DNA from 3 places in the Pseudarthrobacter sp. NPDC059871 genome. Region 2 is predicted to be linked to each of the others. Evidence: riboswitches for the same ligand, from Rfam matches in the RefSeq annotation. Region 2 holds a riboswitch; each other region holds the start of a gene.
What was found. A riboswitch is a leader RNA that binds a small molecule or an ion and turns the genes downstream of it on or off. The one in region 2 is predicted to bind thiamine pyrophosphate.
Positions count from the first base shown of each region.

Region 1: linked by a shared signal. The riboswitch ahead of ACFV4R_RS08530 (ECF transporter S component) and the one ahead of thiD (bifunctional hydroxymethylpyrimidine kinase/phosphomethylpyrimidine kinase) in region 2 are both predicted to bind thiamine pyrophosphate.
Region 3: linked by a shared signal. The riboswitch ahead of ACFV4R_RS00645 (FAD-dependent oxidoreductase) and the one ahead of thiD (bifunctional hydroxymethylpyrimidine kinase/phosphomethylpyrimidine kinase) in region 2 are both predicted to bind thiamine pyrophosphate.

Region 1 covers NZ_JBHWJV010000005.1:67,676-74,392, reverse strand. The annotation lists gene ACFV4R_RS08550 (UDP-N-acetylglucosamine 1-carboxyvinyltransferase) at 1-410, opposite strand, end outside; gene ACFV4R_RS08545 (hypothetical protein) at 590-1,438, shown strand; gene ACFV4R_RS08540 (energy-coupling factor transporter transmembrane component T family protein) at 1,443-2,243, opposite strand; gene ACFV4R_RS08535 (ABC transporter ATP-binding protein) at 2,240-3,793, opposite strand; gene ACFV4R_RS08530 (ECF transporter S component) at 3,793-4,416, opposite strand; TPP riboswitch at 4,483-4,620, opposite strand; gene ACFV4R_RS08525 (hypothetical protein) at 4,930-6,717, shown strand, end outside.
Region 2 covers NZ_JBHWJV010000001.1:551,020-557,736, reverse strand. The annotation lists gene obgE (GTPase ObgE) at 1-1,176, opposite strand, end outside; gene rpmA (50S ribosomal protein L27) at 1,290-1,553, opposite strand; gene rplU (50S ribosomal protein L21) at 1,614-1,922, opposite strand; gene thiD (bifunctional hydroxymethylpyrimidine kinase/phosphomethylpyrimidine kinase) at 2,257-3,786, opposite strand; TPP riboswitch at 3,796-3,894, opposite strand; gene ACFV4R_RS02500 (Rne/Rng family ribonuclease) at 4,038-6,717, opposite strand, start outside.
Region 3 covers NZ_JBHWJV010000001.1:138,098-144,814, reverse strand. The annotation lists gene ACFV4R_RS00645 (FAD-dependent oxidoreductase) at 1-1,340, opposite strand, end outside; TPP riboswitch at 1,334-1,452, opposite strand; gene thiE (thiamine phosphate synthase) at 1,480-2,202, shown strand; gene ACFV4R_RS00635 (RNB domain-containing ribonuclease) at 2,323-3,858, shown strand; gene ACFV4R_RS00630 (DEAD/DEAH box helicase) at 4,159-5,844, shown strand; gene ACFV4R_RS00625 (DNA-methyltransferase) at 5,854-6,717, shown strand, end outside.

The sequences.
Region 1 (6,717 bases), on a different contig from region 2:
CAGGTGCATTCCACGCCGATGCTGGTGAGCACCTCCACGATGCGGTTGACCTCTTCGATCCGGGCCAGGCGGCGCAGGACGGTGGTGCCGCGGTTGATGAGGCTGGCGCACAGCAGGGCAACGCCGGCGTTCTTGCTGCTGTTGACGTCAACCGAACCGGACAGGGTGCGGCCGCCCTCCACGCGAAGGTGGGTCATCTGCGGCTTACCCACGTTGACGATGCTCCGGTCGAAGATGGTCTCGAGGCGCTGGATCATTTTCAGGCTCAGGTTCTGTTTACCCTGCTCCATCCGGGCCACCGCGCTCTGGCTGGTTCCCAGCTCGGCGGCCAGCTGGCCCTGGGTCCAGCCCTTCTCGCTCCGGGCGTTCCTGAGCATGACGGCTACGTGTTCGGCGGTTTCCTGGGTCATGCAGCGAATATATCATCTATGAGTTTTTGATGGCCACTCAGGCAGGTTACAGCTCCATCAAGCTCGTTCAATATCTTTTCTATGCGATAGATCCGGGCTGCGGCGTTGCGCCTTGTCCTCTCCGTGATACCGCGGGAGACTGGATCATAAGTTTCTTCAAGCAATAAACGGAGCCCCACATGCCCCGGACTCGAGCCCACCTACCAGTGTTCAGGCTGGCATGGCTGCTGGTGGCAGCAGTGCTTTTCACCTGCGCCGGGCCCGCGTGGGCCGATCCAGCCGATCCCACGGCAGGGCCGCAAGGGGGCAGCGGAAGCCAGTCCCTGCTCGGCAACGACGTTTCCTGGCCCCAATGCGACGCGGAATTGCCGCGGGACCAGGCGTTCGCCATCGTCGGCGTCAATAACGGTTTGGCCAATAACACCAACCCGTGCCTGCAGGAACAGCTCGAATGGGCCGAATCGTCATCCGGAACTGTAGCCTCGCAGCCCAAGGCACAGCTCTACATCAATACTGCCAATCCCGGGCGGGCCGGGTCCTGGTGGCCGGTCAGCGACGAATACCCCACCGGCTCGAAAGTGCACAACCCGTACGGCTCCTGCAAGGCCGGGGACTACGGCACGGCCTGCGCCTACATGTACGGCTACGCCAAGGCCTTCGACGCAGCCTACGTCCGCGGAGTGACCGACCCCGCGGACTACGTCTGGTGGTTGGATGTGGAAACCGAAAACACCTGGTCCGGCAGCAAGGACGCCAACCGCACCGTCCTCGAAGGCATGACGGATTTCTTCCACAGCATCGACGCAGCAGGTGTGGGCATCTACTCCACCGGCCAGCAGTGGCACAGGATCGTGGGGAACGTCAGCAGTTCCAGCAACCTCTACCCCCTGCCGAGCTGGCTGGCGGGATCCCGGAATGCAGATTCGGCGGCCACCGCGTGTTCAAAATCCCCGCTGACGGGCGGCGGGAAAGTGGTGCTGACGCAGTTCATCCACGCCGGGCTGGACTACAACCACGCCTGCACCTAGCGGGTCAGTTCCCGGCCCACACCATGTTCCAGGTGCCTGCGGACACTGCCGCCGTGACGGCCAGGCCGGCCATCACCAGCCCGCCTGCCAGGACCCACGCATCCAACAGCGTGTAAGTGGATTCCCGGGCCCACGTGCGTGGCCCGCCACCGAAGCCGCGCGCTTCCATGGTCACCGCAAGCCGTGACGCCCGCCTGATCGCCTGGACCAGCAGCCCGAAGCTTTGCCCCAGGGTGGCCTTCACCCGTTGCAGCACGCTGCCGCGCGAGCCAACCCCCCGGGCACGCCGCGCCATTCCGATGGTCTGCCATTCCTCGGCCATCAGCCCCACGAGGCGCATCGCAGCCAGGGTTCCCAGGACAAACCGGTGCGGCAGCCGGGCCTTCTGCGCCAGCGCATCAGCGAGGTCGGTGGGGTCCGTGCAGCTCACCAGGAGTATTGCGGGCAACGCGATGGCCAGGCCGCGGAGCAGGAAGCCCACCCCCGTCTCCAGCGAGCCCTCGCTCATGGTCCAGATGCCGGCGTCGATCAGTGTCCGTCCGCTGTCCGGCGCCAGGATGGAGGTGCTCCACCCGCCCACGGCGGCAGCGAGGATCAGCGGCCAGCCGCGCTGCCACAGCAGCGCCAGCGTGAGCCCGGCAAGCGGAAACAGCAGCAGTTCGAAGAACAGTGCCACGGATGCTGACACCCAGTCGATGGACAGCGCCAGGACCACAGTGATGAGCACGACGGCGGCCAGCTTGCTCAGCGGGTTGGCGCGGGCCAGGAGCGCAGCGTTTCCGCGGAGGTTCAGTTCCTGCCTCATGGCGCCACCGCTTCCGCCGCCGCAAGTTGAAGTTCCGTGCCACCAAGGACCGCGGTGAACTCGGCGTCATGGGTCACGGACACCACTGCCGTGCCGGCGTCCAGGAGTTCGGAGAGGAAAGATGCCAGCTCGGCCCAGGTATTGGCATCCTGGCCGAACGTGGGCTCGTCCAGGACCAGTACCTGCGGGCTTGCCGCCAGGACCGTGGCCACGGAAAGCCGCCGCTTTTCGCCGCCGGACAGGGTGTACGGATTGGCGTCCACCAGGTGGCGTAGCCGCAGCCGTTCCAGCAGTTCGTCAACCCTGTCTTCACCGTGCCCCAGGTGCCGGGGCCCGAAGAGCAGTTCGTCCAGGACCTTGCCGGTGACGAACTGGTGCTCGGGTTCCTGGAAGACGGTGCCGATCCGCTCGATCAGCTGTTCCGCCTTCCACTGGTACGGGGTGATTCCGGCACCGCGGCTGAGGTCCGTCGTGGCGGAGACCGTCCCCTTGACCGGTTCGAGGAGTCCGGCAAGGGTCAGCGCGAAGGTTGATTTCCCTGCGCCGTTGGGTCCGGTGACGGCGAGTGCTTGCCCGGCGCGGACCTGGGCGATGATGCCCTCCTGAACCGGCAACGGCGGAACTTTACGGAAACCTTTGCGCCGCGGGCGTTGCCGGGAGACGGCCAGGTTTTCGGCGGCCAGCAGGAGTCCTCCGGCCCCGGGGGCCTGTTCCTCGGCCCGCCCGCGGGTGGAGGGAACATACCCTGGAACCCATACGCCGGCAGCCGTCAGCATGGTCCGCGCTTCGGCCAGCACCCGGTCCGGCGGGCCGTCCAGGAGCACTGCGGGGTTGGCGCCGCTGCCGGGCTGCAGCACCACGATCCTGTCCACGAGGTCTTTCCACACGGACACCCGGTGCTCCACCACCACCAGCGTTGCGCCGGTCTTGTCCAGGCAGCGGGCCACGGCGTCCCTGACTTCGAGCACACCGGCCGGGTCCAGGTTGGCGGTGGGTTCATCGAGCAGGATCAGCCCGGGCCGCATCGCGAGGATGCCTGCAAGCGCGAGCCGCTGTTTCTGCCCGCCGGACAGAGCCGACGTCGGGTGGTCCAGCGGCAGGTGGGACAGCCCGACGTCGGCCAGCGCCTCATGCACGCGCGGCCAGATGGCATCGCGGGGCACGGCAAGGTTTTCGGCGCCGAAGGCGACGTCGTCGCCTACCCGGGAGAGGACCACCTGGGTCTCGGGATCCTGCTGCATGAGGCCCGCGCGGCCGCGCTGGCCGCGGGGCGGGCCGCCGTCGACCAGCAACGAACCGGTCTCGTCGGCCTCGCCTGCCTCGCCGTCGTCGTCCGCATCGCCCAGCACCCCGGCGAGCGCATGGAGGAGCGTCGATTTGCCTGCCCCGGACGGGCCAAGCAGGAGTACCCGCTCACCCGGGCTGATGTCGAGGTCGAGGGCGTGGACGGCCGGTGTGGTGCGGCCCGCGTGCCGCCAGCCCCAGCCGCGGGCGGTGACCGTGGCCGGCCGCACCGTTTGGGGTGCGGCCGCGTGGGAAGGTGCCGGCATCAGGAGAAGACGGGCTCCGTAGCGGCCTTCCGGGATGCAAAGGAGCTCAGCACGCCGGTCCGGGCAAGGCCGCGGGTGGCGATCCAGGCGAGCGCGCCGGCGATGATGGCCCCGGAGATAGTTGTGCAAACGATGTACACCAACTTATATTCGCCGGAATCGGCGACGTTCCAGCCCCACGGTGCGAAGGCATCGTTCAGGCCGCAGAAGAGGCCCGCCGCGGCACCGGCCAGCAGGGAGACCGGGAGGTTGAACTTCCGGTAGACGAAGATGGCGAAAATGATCTCGGCACCCAGGCCCTGGACGAAGCCGGAAAAAAGGACGGATGTGCCGTAGGGCGACCCCATGAAAAGTTCACCGGTGGCGGCAACCGTCTCGCAGAACACGGCAGCGCCGGGCTTCCGGATGATGAGCATGCCCAGGACCGCCGGGATCATCCAGCCGCCGGCCAGGAGGCCCGTGAGGGGCGGGTAGGCAACCTTGATTGGGCCCGAAAGGGCTGTTGCACCTTGAGACCAGGCCCAGAAGATAACGCCGCCGGCGATGGCGATCAGGGCCGCCACCACGATGTCAACGACGCGCCAGGACCTGCTGGCGGGCTTTTTGATTGCTGAAGTAGTCATGTGATCCTCCTGGAAACAGGAGGGGAAAGTGGACGCGGGTGCCGGCTGCTGCCGCCATTCTCCGCGCACTTCGAGAACTCGACTCCCTTGCGCCGGTACTAACCGGATCAGGTTCGAGGGTCTGCGGCTGTCCGCACTCTCAGCGCCCACCTGCGTTTCCCGGCTGGTGCCGGGGCCGACGGCGGCGCTCCCCTGTCGTAAATGTGTTGTTGATGATGCTGTGGATGTATTGCGTTTGAATGTTTCGCACCCTTCCGGGCGTGCTCAAGTTTACACCTGGAGGCCGGTGGATTGTGGGCCATGACTGCCAACCAGGCAGATGTGACTGACCACGGTCACCGTGTCCGGCTGCCTCAAGTGGCGGACCAGCACCTGGTGGTGGAAGCGATGCGCGGGGTACTCGGGACGGCTGGTTGACACTGCCCGGCGTTCTCGCAAGGATTGACTGGGAAAGCGTTTTCTGAGCTGCCTGCTTCCCCGGCCCGGGCCCAGGCATTAGCCAAGGAGTGCAACGTGCACAGCCAGCCGACCGTGATTAACCGCGAAGCGCTGGTGCGGCGCCACAATGTGGAACAGCACAGCCTCGATCCACGCAGCCCCGCTTCGGTGGGCAACGGCGAGTTCTGCTTCACCATGGACCTGACCGGCATGCAGTCCCTTCCCGGGGAATACCCGGTGGCCGCCCGCGACGACCTGCCGCCCGGCACTTTACTGGGCACGCAGGCCCAGTGGGGCTGGCACTCAATCCCGCCGGAACAGGAGTACACCCTTGCCGGTTCCACGGTCCTCTACGATTCACCGCGTGGCCCGGTCCCCTACGTGGACATGGTGGGCGCCATCGTGGATGGCCGCGAAACGCAGTCGTCGCGGGCGGAAACCTGGCTCCGCGCCAACCCCCACCGGCTGGACCTGGGCCGGATCGGCTTTGCGCTCCCGGGAAAGGATGCCCCCGCGCTCACCCGGGACGACATCACGGACGCGCACCAGGTCCTGGACCTCTGGACGGGCACGGCCACCAGCATCTTCACCTTGCACGGCAATCCGGTCAATGTCACCACGGCCTGCCGCCCGGACAGGGACGAGCTGGGCTTCCGCGTCCTCTCCCCCGCCCTCGCCGACGGGCTCGCCGTATCCCTGGCCTTCCCCTACGGCTCCGAGGCCTGGCACAACGCAGCCGACTGGAACAGCCCCGCCGCCCACACCACCATCGTTGAAGAACGCCACGGCGGAGCGTCCGGCCAGCGCTGGCTGATTTCACGCTGCCTGGACGGTTCCGGGTACCAGGTGGCCGTCAGCGGTGCAGGGCTGGAACTCGAACAGGCTGGCCCGCACGAACTGCTCATCCGGGCCTCCGCTGGGCAGGACAGCCTCGACTTCAGCGTGCACTTCATCAGCACGGGGCAGGGCGACTGCCTTCCCCGCGGCAACGGGGGAATCAGCGGGTTCGGCGGCCGTTCAGCAGCGGCATTGGAGCCGGTCCCTGAGGTGTCATCGGCACCGGATGTGGCAGCGGCACCGGGCAGCGCCGCCATTGCCGCGTCCCGCACGGCGTGGCCGGAATTCTGGAACTCAGGCGGCGCCGTCGACCTCTCCGGAACAGCCGATCCCCGCGCCGGTGAGATCGAACGCCGGACGGTGCTCTCCCAGTACCTCACCGCCGTCAACTGCTCCGGGTCGCTGCCGCCGCAGGAGACGGGGCTGGTCTGCAATTCGTGGCGCGGCCGCTTCCACCTCGAGATGCACTGGTGGCATGCCGCCCACTTCGCCACGTGGAACCGGACGGAGCTCCTGCTGCCCGCCCTCCGCTGGTACGCGTCCGCCCTGGAACCGGCCCGGCAGACGGCCAAAGCCCAGGGTTTCGACGGCGTCCGCTGGCCCAAGCAGGTGGGTCCGGACGGGCGGGAAAGCCCCAGCCCCATCGGCACCTTCCTGGTGTGGCAGCAGCCGCACCCCATCCATCTGGCGGAACTGGCCTACCGGGCCAACCCGTCACAGGAACTCCTTGAGGAATTCGCCACGGTGGTTTTCGAAACCGCTGGGTTCATGGCCGCCTTCGCGCACCCCACGGACCGGGGTTTCGAGCTGGGGCCGCCCCTGGTGCCGGCGCAGGAGAGTTACGAGTCGGTGCGCGGGACGGTCACCAACCCCACGTTCGAGCTTGCCTACTGGCAGTGGGCCCTCCGGGTGGCGAATGTGTGGAGGGAACGGCTGGGCCTGCCTGCCGAGGGCACCTGGGCGGCGGTAGCGGACGGCATGGTCCCGCCCAGGGTGGTGGACGGCGTGTACGCGGCGATCGACGTC
Region 2 (6,717 bases):
GACGGGCTTGTCGCCGAGGACGCGGAACAGCGGCTCGTTGGCCTTCTCCTCGCGGCGGATCCGGAATCCGGTTTCGTTGACGGCGCGCGGACGCAGCACCGTGGGGGTAACCTTCGGCGGAGCCGCTTCTACGGCATCCCGTGCCGCCTTGACGATCTCGGCCATGGCGAAGCCGAGCTGGCGCAGGCCCTCGTGGCTGGTGGCCGAGACTTCGAAGACCCGGTATCCGCGGGACTCCAGTTCAGGGCGGACGAATTCAGCCATGTCCTTGCCGTCCGGCAGGTCCACTTTGTTCAGTGCCACGAGGCGGGGCCGGTGGTTCAGCGGGACCACTTCGCCGTCCTGGCCGGCGTAGCTCATGTCCACCGCGTACTTTTCAAGCTCGGTCTCGATGATGGAGAGGTCAGAAAGGGGATCGCGTTCGGATTCGAGCGTGCCGCAGTCCAGGACGTGCACCAGGGCGGCGCAGCGTTCCACGTGCCGCAGGAAGTTGTGGCCGAGGCCCTTGCCTTCGCTGGCACCTTCGATAAGTCCCGGGACGTCCGCGATGGTGAACCGGACTTCGCCTGCCTGGACCACACCCAGGTTGGGGATGAGGGTGGTGAACGGGTAGTCGGCGATCTTGGGGCGCGCGGCGGACATGGCGGCGATAAGGCTGGATTTGCCGGCGGACGGGAATCCCACCAGGGCGATGTCTGCAATGGACTTCAGCTCAAGGACGATGTCGCTGGATTCACCCTCGATGCCGAGCAGGGCGAAGCCTGGCGCGCGTCGCTTCTGCGACGAAAGGGCAGCGTTGCCCAGACCGCCGGGCCCGCCGGCGGCGGCGATGTACTCTGTGCCCTCCCCCACCAGGTCTGCCAGGACGGTGCCGTCCTTTGACTTCACCACGGTGCCGTCGGGGACAGGCAGGACCAGGGTTTCGCCGTTCTTGCCGCCGCGCCAATCGCCCATGCCGGGACCGCCGTTGGTGGCGTGCCGGTGCGGAGCGTGGTGGTAGTCGAGGAGGGTGGTGGTCTGGTGGTCCACGCGGAGGATGACGTCGCCGCCATTGCCGCCGTTGCCGCCGTCGGGCCCGCCAAGGGGCTTGAACTTCTCACGGTGGACGGAGACGCAACCGTGGCCGCCGGTACCGCCGGATACGTGCAGTACTACCCGGTCTACAAAGCTGGCCACGTAAATCTCCTCAGTGTCGTGTGGGCGCCCATGGACGCCCTATCGATTGTAATGCGCTTAAAAGAACAGTGGAGCGGGCCAACTGGCCCGCTCCACCGCTTCAGAACTGGTTGTTACTCTGCAGCTGCAGCAGCAACGATGTTGACGACGCGACGACCGCGGCGGGTACCGAATTCAACGGCGCCCGGGGTCAGTGCGAACAGGGTGTCGTCGCCGCCGCGGCCAACGCCGGCGCCCGGGTGGAAGTGGGTGCCACGCTGGCGGACGATGATCTCGCCGGCGGAAACTACCTGGCCACCGAAGCGCTTGACGCCGAGGTACTGTGCGTTGGAGTCACGACCGTTGCGAGTGGAGCTCGCGCCCTTTTTATGTGCCATCTGAAATGCCTGCCTTTAAATTCTGGGGAATCTGCTGAAAACCTGAACAGTAACCAGTGGTTACTTGATGCCAGTGATCTTGACCTTGGTCAGTTCCTGACGGTGACCCTGGCGCTTCTTGTAACCGGTCTTGTTCTTGAACTTCTGGATGACAATCTTAGGACCACGGAGGTCCTGGAGGATTTCAGCCGTAACGGTCACCTTGGCCAGGTCAGCAGCGGCAGTGGTGATCTTGTCACCATCAACCAGGAGCAGTGCGGGCAGCTCAATGGTGCTGCCAGCCCCACCGGCGACGCGGTTCAGGGTAACGAAGTCTCCAACGGAAACCTTCTCTTGGCGGCCGCCTGCGCGGACAATCGCGTACACCACTTGGGAACTCACTTCTCTCGACGTTTATAACTAAAATTGCGTGCGGCACCCGTTGCACTGTTTGGCTGGGTTCCCGCTGTGCCTCAACGCCGTGGATTTCCCGAAGGTCTCCATGAGTTATCCCGCAGGACTGCCTTGTGTTATCCACGTTGGCATGTTCCCGGGGTCATAACCCAAGTGTTGGCGTAAGCACCGAAGATCTAGAATACGCTAATTCCGTCTCCGGCCGCAAATGAGGCTGGCTCCGGCGGGTCGGCCGTGATAGGAACCACAGACATCGTCCGCCACCGGGGCCGTGCCACACCATAGTACCGGCAGCACGGCCGGGGCAGGTTCAGGCGTAGAGCCGCGGCGCGTCGAAGAACTCCACTTCCAGCCGGCAGGACTGCCGGAAAGCGGTAGCCATGGCGTGCCGCTCGTCATCGGAGGCCTTGCGTGCCGCTTCGTCCACCACAGCGATGGCCCGGCGCGTTGCCTCCGCGAAATCCTCGTCGGCATACGTGCGGAGCCAGTCGGCGTAGGGGTGTCCTGCCGGCTCCCCCTCGGCAAGGAACCTGGCATGGAGCACCTCCCCGGCGTCCGCATACAGCCAGAAGCACGGGAGGACAGCTGCTGCCAGGACTGCATAACTGCCCGACGCCGAAGCGGCGGTCAGGTGGTCCACGTAAGCCTTGGTGACAGGCCCCAGTTCGGGGCGGACGGTGCGGGTGCTGAGCCAGGAACGGTGCAGTTCCGACTCCACTTCGAGGCACTGCTGGGCCGACGCCGCCCAGAACAGCTGCTCGGCTTCCGTGGGAGCCAGCGCGCTGGCCCGGGCGAGGACGCGCGAGTACCCGTTCAGGTAGATGGCATCCTGCGCAAGGTAATACGCGAACTCGCCCTCCGGAAGTGTCCCCGAGGCCAGGGCCTGGATGAAGTCCAGGGAGTAGATCGATTCAAGGTGGGCGTCGGCATCTTTCCGCAGCTGCGCCGTGAAGTCGCCTGGCCGAAGCGCTTGGCGGATGTGGTGGAAATGGTGGACGGGCCCGTTGCCGGTTCCCACCTCCAGCACGGCAGACGCCGCCAGCGCCCCCGCAAGCCAGGGTTTCACTTCCCGCAGGGCCACTTCCCAGTTGCCTACCTGCGCCTGGACCGTGGCCATGGCGGAGGACAGGGTACAACCTGTGCCATGGCTGTTGCGCGTTGCCACCCGCTCCCCCGGGATTTCGACGACGTCCGCTGAAAGCATGCCGGCCGGGCCAACCAAGGCGTCCGGGCAGGTGCTGCCCTGCAGGTGGCCGCCCTTGACCAGCACGGCAGCGCCGGTGGCATCAGCAAGCCTCCTGCCCTGTTCCAGGGCTGCCTCCCACGTGTCCTGCACGTCTTCGTCCAGCAGCATGGCCAGCTCGGCCAGGTTGGGGGTGACCAGGTGGGCCAGCGGCACCAGGTTGCGGAGCGCAGCTTCGGCGCTCTCCTGCAATAGCCGGTCTCCGCTGGTGGCAACCATGACGGGGTCGAGGACTACGACGGCGGGGCGCACCTTCTCCAGCCAGGTGCGCACGGCGGCAATAACGTCGGCGTCGCCGAGCATGCCGATCTTGACGGCGTCCACGTGGATGTCGTCACTGATGGCTGCCAGTTGCTGTGCCAAAAAGGATGCCGGAGGAACATGGACCGCGGTCACCCCGTGGGTGTTCTGGGCCGTGAGGGCAGTGATGGCGGCCATGCCGTAGCCGCCGTGGGCCGCGATGCTTTTGAGGTCCGCCTGGATCCCGGCCCCTCCGGAAGGGTCCGAGCCCGCGATGGCAAGGACACGGGGCATGTCCCGTCCGGCAGCCGGCAATACGGTCGCGGAGGGATTCGGCAGCGGGGTGGCTGCAGGCATGGCAAGGGTCGAAGACAAAAGAGACATCCCTTCGCCGGTACTAACCGGACAGGTTCAACGGGTGTGGATCTCAGCCGGGCCTGGTGCGCGGCACCCCGTGTCGGTTCCCCAGCCTAGCCGCTGGACGGCAGTCAACCGAAAGGTGACTGCACCTGTTAAGTGCGCTGCCGAGGGCCGTTCCCGGTTAACGGCAGATGCCCGGCCCCACCACAAGGAGTGGAGGGCCGGGCATCTGCAGTGCCTGGGTCGGGTCAGAGCTCGGAAGCAGGAACCCCTACGCCAAGGATGATGGGCGCATCGGCTTTGGCCGCAGGTTCTGCCGGCGCGGCATGCTGGGGCGCCTTGGCGGCATGGGAGTGGCCTTCGCTGGCCGACGGGACGTTCTCATGGTGTTCCACGGTGGTCTCGTTGGCTGCGCCCTGCGCCCTGCTTGCACTGCGGTTACGCCGCGGACGGCGCTGCCGGGACAGGTCGGGGGCGGCAGTCGCAGCGGGCTGCTGGGGTGCCGCAACCGCTGCCTCCACCGATTCAGCGGTGGCCGGCGCGGCCTGGGCCGTGCCGGACTCCCGTGACGGGCTGCCTACAGGCGAAGCCGGCTGGCCCAGGTGGGCGAACGCTTCGGCCAGCCGGTCAAGCGACAGCGCAGGTGAGGCCTGGTGCTCGTCTGCGTGCTCAACGAAGGGCAGCGCGACCTTCTCGCCGCCGAACGTCAGGACAGCTGCCGGGCGTGCCGGCGTCCCGTCGTCGTGCTTTTCCGTTGCGCCCGTGTCCTGCTGGGCTGGGGCTTGACGGGCCGCCACCTCGTCATCGTGCAGGTGTGCGGCGTGGGCAGCAGCGGCAATGTTGGCCAGGGCCAGCCTGGTGGCTTCAGCCTTGGCGTGGCGTTCGGCCTCGTGCGGGTCCGGCTGGACGGGGTGGGCAATCACGGCTGCGGGTGCGGGTGCGGGTTCGACCGGCTGGCCGCCACGTCCGCGGCGGCGCTTGCGTTCGCCGCGCGTACCTTCCTGGCTGCTGTCGGTGCGCTGGCCCTCATTGCGCTGGCCCTCGCTGCGGTTACCCTCGCTTCGGTTCCCGCTGGGGCGGGAATCGGAGCGGTTGTCTGAGCGGTGGACGTGCTGTTCGGCTGCCACGATGTTGGCGCGGCGGTGCTCCACGGGGTCGTCATGGGTGACGACGCCGCGGCCCGCGCAGGCTTCGCACTGCTCGCCAAAGACTTCCAGGAGCCCGGTGCCCATGCGCTTGCGGGTCATCTGGACGAGTCCCAGCGAGGTAACTTCCGCCACCTGGTGCTTGGTCCGGTCGCGGCCCAGGCATTCCACCATGCGGCGCAGGACGAGGTCGCGGTTCGATTCCAGGACCATGTCGATGAAGTCGATCACGATGATGCCGCCGATGTCGCGCAGCCGCAGCTGGCGCACCACTTCCTCGGCCGCTTCAAGGTTGTTCTTCGTGACGGTTTCTTCGAGGTTGCCGCCGCTGCCGGTGAACTTGCCGGTGTTGACGTCCACCACGGTCATGGCTTCGGTCCGGTCGATCACCAGCGAGCCGCCGGAGGGCAGGAAGACCTTGCGTTCGAGGGCCTTGTGGATCTGCTCATCAATCCGCCAGGCAGCGAAGATGTCCTGGTCCTTGGTCCACTTTTCCAGGCGTCCCACCAGGTCCGGGGCCACATAGGTGACGTAGGCCTCGATGGTGTCCCAGGCTTCCTCACCGGAGACGATCAGCTTGGAGAAGTCCTCGTTGAAGACGTCACGGACCACCTTGATGGTGAGGTCGGGCTCGCCGTACAGCAGCTCCGGAGCCAGGACCTTGGTGGAGGAGGACTGGCTTTCGATGCCTTCCCACTGGGCGCGGAGCCGGTTGATGTCGTGGGTCAGCTCCTCCTCGGACGCCCCTTCGGCCGCCGTGCGCACAATGACGCCCGCCTGCTCCGGCAGGCGGTCCTTGAGGATGCGCTTGAGCCTGTTCCGCTCGACGTCGGGCAGCTTGCGGGAGATTCCGGTCATGGAACCGCCGGGGACGTACACGAGGTAGCGGCCCGGCAGCGAGATCTGGCTGGTCAGGCGGGCGCCCTTGTGGCCCACGGGGTCCTTGGTCACCTGGACCAGGACGGTGTCGCCGGACTTCAGCGCGTTCTCGATACGGCGCTGCTTGCCTTCAAGGTTGACGGCTTCCCAGTTCACTTCGCCCGCGTAAAGGACGGCGTTGCGGCCGCGTCCGATGTCCACGAAGGCAGCCTCCATGGACGGCAGCACGTTCTGGACCTTGCCCAGGTAGACGTTGCCGATCAGCGAATCCTGCTGGGTCTTGGACACGAAGTGCTCGGCCAGGACGCCGTCCTCGAGGACGCCGATCTGGATTCTGTCGTCGCGCTGGCGGACGATCATCTGCCGGTCCACGGATTCGCGCCGGGCCAGGAACTCCGCTTCGGTGATGACGGTGCGGCGGCGGCCCGTGTCCCGGGATTCGCGCCGGCGCTGCTTCTTGGCTTCCAGCCGGGTGGAACCCTTGACGCTGGTCACCCGGTTGTTGGCGGGTGCCTCGCTGACGGCACGCGGTGCGCGCACGCGGGTAACTGTGTTGGGCGGATCGTCGTCGTTTCCGCCAGTCAGTTCAAGGTCCTGGTCACCGCGGCGGCGGCGACGGCGACGGCGGGACGTCACGCCGTCCTCGGCCGGACCGGCTTCTTCCTCGTCAGATTCGTCAGCGGCGTCATCCGCCTCGGAGCCATCAGTTCCGGCGTCGTCGCGCTCGTCCAGCCGGCTGCGCCCCCGGCGGCCACGGCTGCGGCGCCTGCGGCGGCCGGAGGATTCCTCGGATTCGTTGTCCTCGGCGTCGTCCTCGTCCTCGACCTGCTCCGCTGCGGCGGGCGCAGCGGGGCGGACGACGGTGCTCAGGTCCGGTGCCTGGAACAGCACGGAGGTGGGCGAG
Region 3 (6,717 bases), 410 kb from region 2:
TTGATGTTGATGCTGGGGGCCGGGATCCGGCCGGAAAAGCGGTCCGGACTGAACGGCTGCCACCGGGGGTCAGCCTTCCCGTCCATCAGGTCACGGCAGATGGCGGCCGCGGCCGGGGTGAGGAGGACGCCGTGGCGGAAGAATCCTGTGGCCACGATGAGTCCGGGGATATGCGCTGGACTGCCGTCTGCCCCGTCCACGGGAACCCTGCCCAGCAGCGGGGCATTGTCCGGGGTGGCCGGGCGGGCCCGCGCCGTGCATTCGAGCAGCTCCAGCTCTGCGACCGCAGGCACCAGCACCTGGGCGTCCCGAAGCAGCTGGTACACGCCACCAGCTGACACTCCGGACGCAGCGCCGACTCCCGCCAGGGCGTCCTCCCGCTGGGTGGCGCCGATGACCACGGTTCCGTCCTCGCGTGGAACCAGGTAGACGGGCACACCGCGCACCAGTCCGCGGACCGTGGACGTCAGCAGGGGCTGCAGGTGCTGGGGGACGGACAGCCGCAGGATGTCACCGTGCACTGGGCGCAGAGGTAACCGGAGTCCACTCGGCAGGTTGTCGAGGGAACCCGCCGCCATGCCGTTGGCAACCACCGTTTCGCCGGCGAGCACCAGTCCGCCTCCGGCAAGCCGGACGCCAGCCACGCCCCCGTCCGCCCACTCCAGTGCCACTGCCCTGTCCGCCACGGCGAATCCGTCCAGCGCGCCGGCAACGGCAGTGTCTGCACCCGCAGTGCCGGCAAGGCCGCTGCCGGCCGTCAGGTGGTTGGCCAAGGCTGCCCGGAAGCACTCCACAAGTCGCCGGGGATCCACCTGGTGGTCCGCAGGGGTATCGAGTGCGCAGGCAATGGCGGGGCTGAGCAGCGGTTCCCGGCGCCGGACCTCCCGGACCGTCAGGGGTTCCACGGCGAGTCCGTTAGCCTGCTGCACGCCACGCAGGTCCATGAGTGCCTGCCGGTCGGCGGCGTCGGCGCCAACGGTCAGCGTGGGCGTCGCCAGGTATCCGGAACCGCGGCCTGACACGCGGCCAAGGTCCGCGGCGAACTGCGGCCAACGCTCCGATGCATCCAGCATGAGGCCCAGGAGCTCTTCCTCCTGGTAATGCAGCTCGCTGACGGGGGCCAGCATGCCTGCCGCCGCCCAACTGGCTCCGGATCCCGGTGCATCATCGATCAGCACCACGGACCTGCCAGAGCACCTGGCTTCCCAGGCGATGCCGTGGCCTATGACGCCCCCGCCGATCACTGCTACGTCGGCGGATATTGCCGGGACAGTGGCAGACTCTGCGATGGTGCCCGGAGGGCTTTCGGGGATGCCCGGAGGGCTTTCGGGGATGCCCATGGTGTCTCCTTCCCTACGCCGGTATTAACCGGATCAGGTCAAGCGGTCGGCTCTGACGCCCTCTCAGCCCGGCGCTTTGTGACAGCTGCCGCGGGCTCCCGCAGTACGAGGCAAGTGTAGAGGAACTAGGCTTGCAGCCATGAATGTGTCCCACTCCCCTGCCCCCGCCGCAGCACCCGGCACCGATGCCTTCACCACCGCAGCGGGTAACGGCGCACTGAAATCCGCACGCCTGTACCTCTGCACTGATGCGCGCCGCGGCCGCGGTGACTTCGCCGGGTTCGTGGACGCGGCGTTCGAAGGCGGCGTGGACATCATCCAGCTGCGGGACAAGTCCATCGAGGCGGCCGAGGAACTGGACCTGCTGGCCGTCCTCAAGGAATCCGCCCAACGGCACGGGCGGCTGTGGGCCGTCAATGACCGGGCGGACATTGCGGTCCTCTCCGGTGCCCCCGTTTTCCATGTGGGCCAGAAGGACCTGCCGGTACCTGCCGCAAGGACGCTGCTCAACGGCAACGCCGCCATCGGCCTGTCAAGCCACACGCCGGAGCAGGTGGACGCCGCGCTGGCCGACGCCGCAGGACCTGCCGGCCTCGACTACTTCTGCGTGGGCCCCCTCTGGGCCACCCCCACCAAACCCGGCCGGGCCGCCGTCGGCCTGGACCTGGTGAAGTATGCGGCCGCGAAGGCGCCCAGTGACGTGCCGTGGTTCGCCATCGGCGGGATCGACCACTCCAACGTCGACCAGGTGGTCGGAGCCGGCGCGTCAAGGATCGTGGTGGTCCGCGCCATTACTGACGCAGCCGATCCCGCTGCCGCCGCTGCCTCGCTTCGTACCGCGCTGGACGCCGCGGCTTCCTGAAGCTGCGGACACCCCACAACCCGGTTTCCCGAACGTGCGGCGCCCCGCAGCAACACGTCAGGAGCGCGCCCCGCACCGATTCCCTGCGTAATCGGATGACTTGGGGTTAGGCTGATTTTCGTGTCACATCATCGGCTGGCTCCCAACGTCCATGAGCGCACCAATGCCCTGGAAGAGGCCCTGGCCGCGCTGCGGACGGAGCTGGAACTTCCGGGCCCCTACCCCGATGACGCGGTCAAGGACGCCGAGGCCGCGGTGGCAGCGCTGCACCTGCCGGACTACGACCTGACCGCGGTGGAGTTCGTCACCATCGATCCGGCGTCGTCCACGGACCTGGACCAGGCCGTCTTCATCGAAACGGACGACGACGGCGGGTACCACGTCCTGTACGCCATCGCCGATGTCCCCGCGTTCGTTGCGCCCGGCGGACCCCTGGATGCCGAAACCCGGCGCCGGGGCCAGACCTTCTACGCCCCGGACGGGCGTATTCCGCTGCACCCTGAAGTCATCAGCGAGGGCGCCGGCAGCCTCCTGCCGGACCAGGACTGCTCGGCCTTCGTGTGGGATTTCCAGCTCGACGGCAACGCCGAGGTCACGACCGTCGGTGTCCGCCGGGCACGCGTTCGAAGCCGTGCGAAACTCAGCTACAAGGGTGCACAGGCTGACCTGGACGCCGGTACTGCCACTCCCCTGCTGGGCCTGCTGAGGGAAGTGGGGCTCAAGCGTGTCCGCCTGGAACGCGCCCGGAACGGCGCCAGCCTGAACATGCCGGACCAGGAGATCGTCCAGCTGCCGGATGGCGGCTACCGCATTGCTGCTGCTCCCCAGCTGCCGGTGGAGGACTGGAACGCCCAGATTTCCCTGATGACAGGGATGGCCGCCGCCAAGATCATGCTCGATGCCAAGGTGGGGATCCTGCGCACCATGCCGCCACCGGACGAGCGTTCCCTGCACCATTTCCGGCTGCAGACAGAAGCTCTGGGCAAACCCTGGGACGGCGAGGTGGGATACGGCGAATACCTGCGGACCCTCGACCCAACGGACCCCCGGCAGCTGGCCATCATGCACTCGGCCGGCATGCTCTTCCGCGGCGCCGGCTACACCGCTTTTGACGGCAATGTTCCGGAGGCCGCGGTCCAGGCGGCCATCGGGGATGCCTATGCCCACACCACTGCGCCGCTGCGCCGCCTGGTGGACCGCTTTGTGCTGGTGACCTGCGAGGCGCTGAGCAACGGCGGTACTGTCCCCGGCTGGGTGCGGGACGCGCTGCCGACCCTCCCTGAGATCATGGCGGGCTCGGACCAGCTGGCATCCCGGATGGAGCGCATGGCGCTGGATACGGTGGAGGCCGCCCTGCTGGTCAACCACATCGGCCAGGAGTTCGACGCGATTGTGATTTCGGGGTCGAAGCCGCAGAAAGAGAACGGCAACGGGAACAACGGCCACGGCAACGGCAACAGCAAGAACGGGAACGGGAACGGGAACGGGAACGGGAGGAACGGTAATGGGAACGGGTCCTCCGGGATCATCCAGATCGCCGACCCTGCCGTGACAGCCCGCTGCGCCGGTGAACTGGAGTCCGGCACCAAGGTCAGGGTCCGTCTGGTGTCGTCGGATATTGCCGCCCGGGAAGTGCACTTCGAACTGGTTCAGTGAGCCTGACGCCCTCCGGTCCCGGCTTCCACACGGCGCGGAAACAGGGATTCCGGGCTGATGCGGCTAGACTGAAGAGGTAGAAATGGATGCCCGGTCGTTGATTTCCTTGAACTGAAACCAACAAGCCCGCCCCTACGCGATCTTGAGATTTGCCCGCTGGTCGCCAGTGCCAGCGTTAGATAGCCCGCGATCGGCTTCCACTGGAATTGCTTGCGCGCTTTGTTCGTGCTCCGGATCGGCCCCAGCGGCCTGCCTGTTGAGCACGCTGCGCGATTGCCCAAATGAATAAGGAAACTCCCCGTGAGTGAATTGCATACCCACCAGCTGTTGACGGACACCACCGGCACCGAGACCATCGAGCCCGAAGAGACCATCATCTCCGATGAGAAACCGCACGAAATTGCGGAAAAGTCCTTCGCCGACTACAACGTCCGCCAGGACATCGTGGACTCCCTCGCCGACGCCGGGATCACCCACCCTTTCCCCATCCAGGCCATGACGCTTCCGGTCGCACTGTCCGGCCACGACATCATCGGCCAGGCCAAGACCGGAACCGGCAAGACCCTCGGTTTCGGCATCCCCGCACTGCAGCGCGTCGTCGGCAGGGACGACGCCGGCTACGACAAGCTGGCAGTACCGGGCGCACCCCAGGCGCTGGTCATTGTTCCCACCCGTGAACTGGCCGTGCAGGTTGCCAGCGATTTGCAGACCGCCTCGACCAAGCGGAACGCCCGCATCGCCACCATCTACGGCGGCCGCGCCTACGAGCCCCAGGTGGAAGCGCTGAAGAACGGCGTGGAGGTGGTGGTGGGCACCCCCGGCCGCCTCATCGACCTTTACCGGCAGAAGCACCTGAGCCTGAAGAACGTCCGCATCGTGGTGCTGGACGAGGCCGACGAAATGCTGGACCTGGGCTTCCTGCCGGATGTGGAAACCATCATCGCCGGCACCCCTGCCGTCCGCCAGACGCTCCTCTTTTCCGCCACCATGCCCGGCCCGGTCATCGCCATGGCACGCCGCTACATGACCCAGCCCACGCACATCCGCGCCGCAGACCCCGATGACGAGGGCCTGACCAAGCGGGACATCCGGCAGCTGATCTACCGTGCCCACAGCATGGACAAGACCGAGGTTGTTGCCCGCATCCTGCAGGCCCGCGGCCGCGGCCGGACCATCATCTTCACCAAGACCAAGCGCACCGCAGCCAAGGTGGCGGAGGAACTGGTGGACCGCGGCTTTGCGGCCGCGGCAATCCACGGCGACCTGGGCCAGGGTGCCCGCGAGCAGGCCCTGCGCGCGTTCCGCAACAACAAGGTGGACGTCCTGGTGGCAACCGACGTGGCTGCCCGTGGCATCGACGTGGATGACGTCACGCACGTGATCAACTACCAGTGCGTTGAGGACGAGAAGATCTACCTGCACCGCGTGGGCCGTACCGGCCGTGCCGGCAACAAGGGCACGGCCGTGACCTTCGTGGACTGGGACGACATGCCCCGCTGGGGCCTGATCAACAAGGCCCTCGGCCTGAGCGTCCCCGAGCCCGTGGAGACGTACTCCTCCTCCCCGCACCTCTACGAAGAGCTGGACATCCCCGAGGGAACCAAAGGCCGCCTGCCCCGCAACAAGCGCACCCTCGCGGGCGTCGACGCCGAGGTCCTCGAGGACCTGGGTGAAACCGGCAAGAAGAACAGCCGGGAAAGCCGCGGAAACGATGGCCGGGACCGCGAAGGCCGCGGCCGGTCACGTTCGGGCGGACGCGACGGACGCAACCCGGAAACGGGCCGCTCAGGTGAGCGCCGCCGTCGTACGTCCCCTGACGCTGCCGAAACCCCCGCAGCCCCGGCTGCCGCTCCGGAAGCGGCAGCCGCCTCCGACGCTGAGAAGACCTCGCGTACCCGCCGCCCCCGCACGCGCACCCGGCGCCGCAACGGCGAGGTCGTGGCCGGTGCAGACAAAGGCACCCAACCCGGCAGCACCGAGGGCTGACCGGACGGAATGACGAACACTGTTTGGGCGCCGGACGGCGGCAGCCTGGTGGTGCACGCGGACAACGCGCAGTACCTCCCCACGCTGCCGGACGGCGCCTTCACGCTGATCTACGTGGACCCGCCCTTTAACACGGGCCGGGCGCAGAGCCGGCAGGAAACCCGCATGGTTGCCAACGCCGGCGGCAGCGGTGACCGCGTAGGCTTCAAGGGCCGCTCCTATGACACCATCAAAGGCGCCCTGCACCGCTACGACGACGCCTTCAGCGATTACTGGTCCTTCCTGGAGCCGCGCCTGGTGGAAGCCTGGCGGCTGCTGGCCGACGACGGCACGCTGTACCTGCACCTGGACTACCGCGAGGTGCACTATGCCAAGGTGATGCTGGACGCCATCTTCGGCCGCGAATGCTTCCTGAACGAGATCATCTGGGCCTACGACTACGGCGCCCGCGCCAGGAACCGCTGGCCCACCAAGCACGACAACATCCTCGTGTACGTCAAGAACCCGTCCAAGTACCACTTCGACAACGCCGAGGTGGACCGCGAGCCGTACATGGCGCCGGGCCTTGTTACGCCTGCCAAGCGTGAGCTGGGAAAACTCCCCACCGACGTCTGGTGGCACACCATTGTGTCCCCCACCGGCAAGGAGAAGACCGGGTACCCTACGCAGAAGCCCGAGGGTCTCATCCGCCGTGTCGTCTCAGCGTCCAGCCGGCCCGGCGACTGGTGCCTGGATTTCTTCGCCGGTTCCGGAACCCTCGGTGCGGTGGCGGCCAAGCTGGGCCGCAAGTTCGTGTGCGTGGACCAGAACCAGCCGGCCGTGGACATCATGGCCAAACGGTTGGGTGCGCACGCAGCCTTAACATCCTTCCCG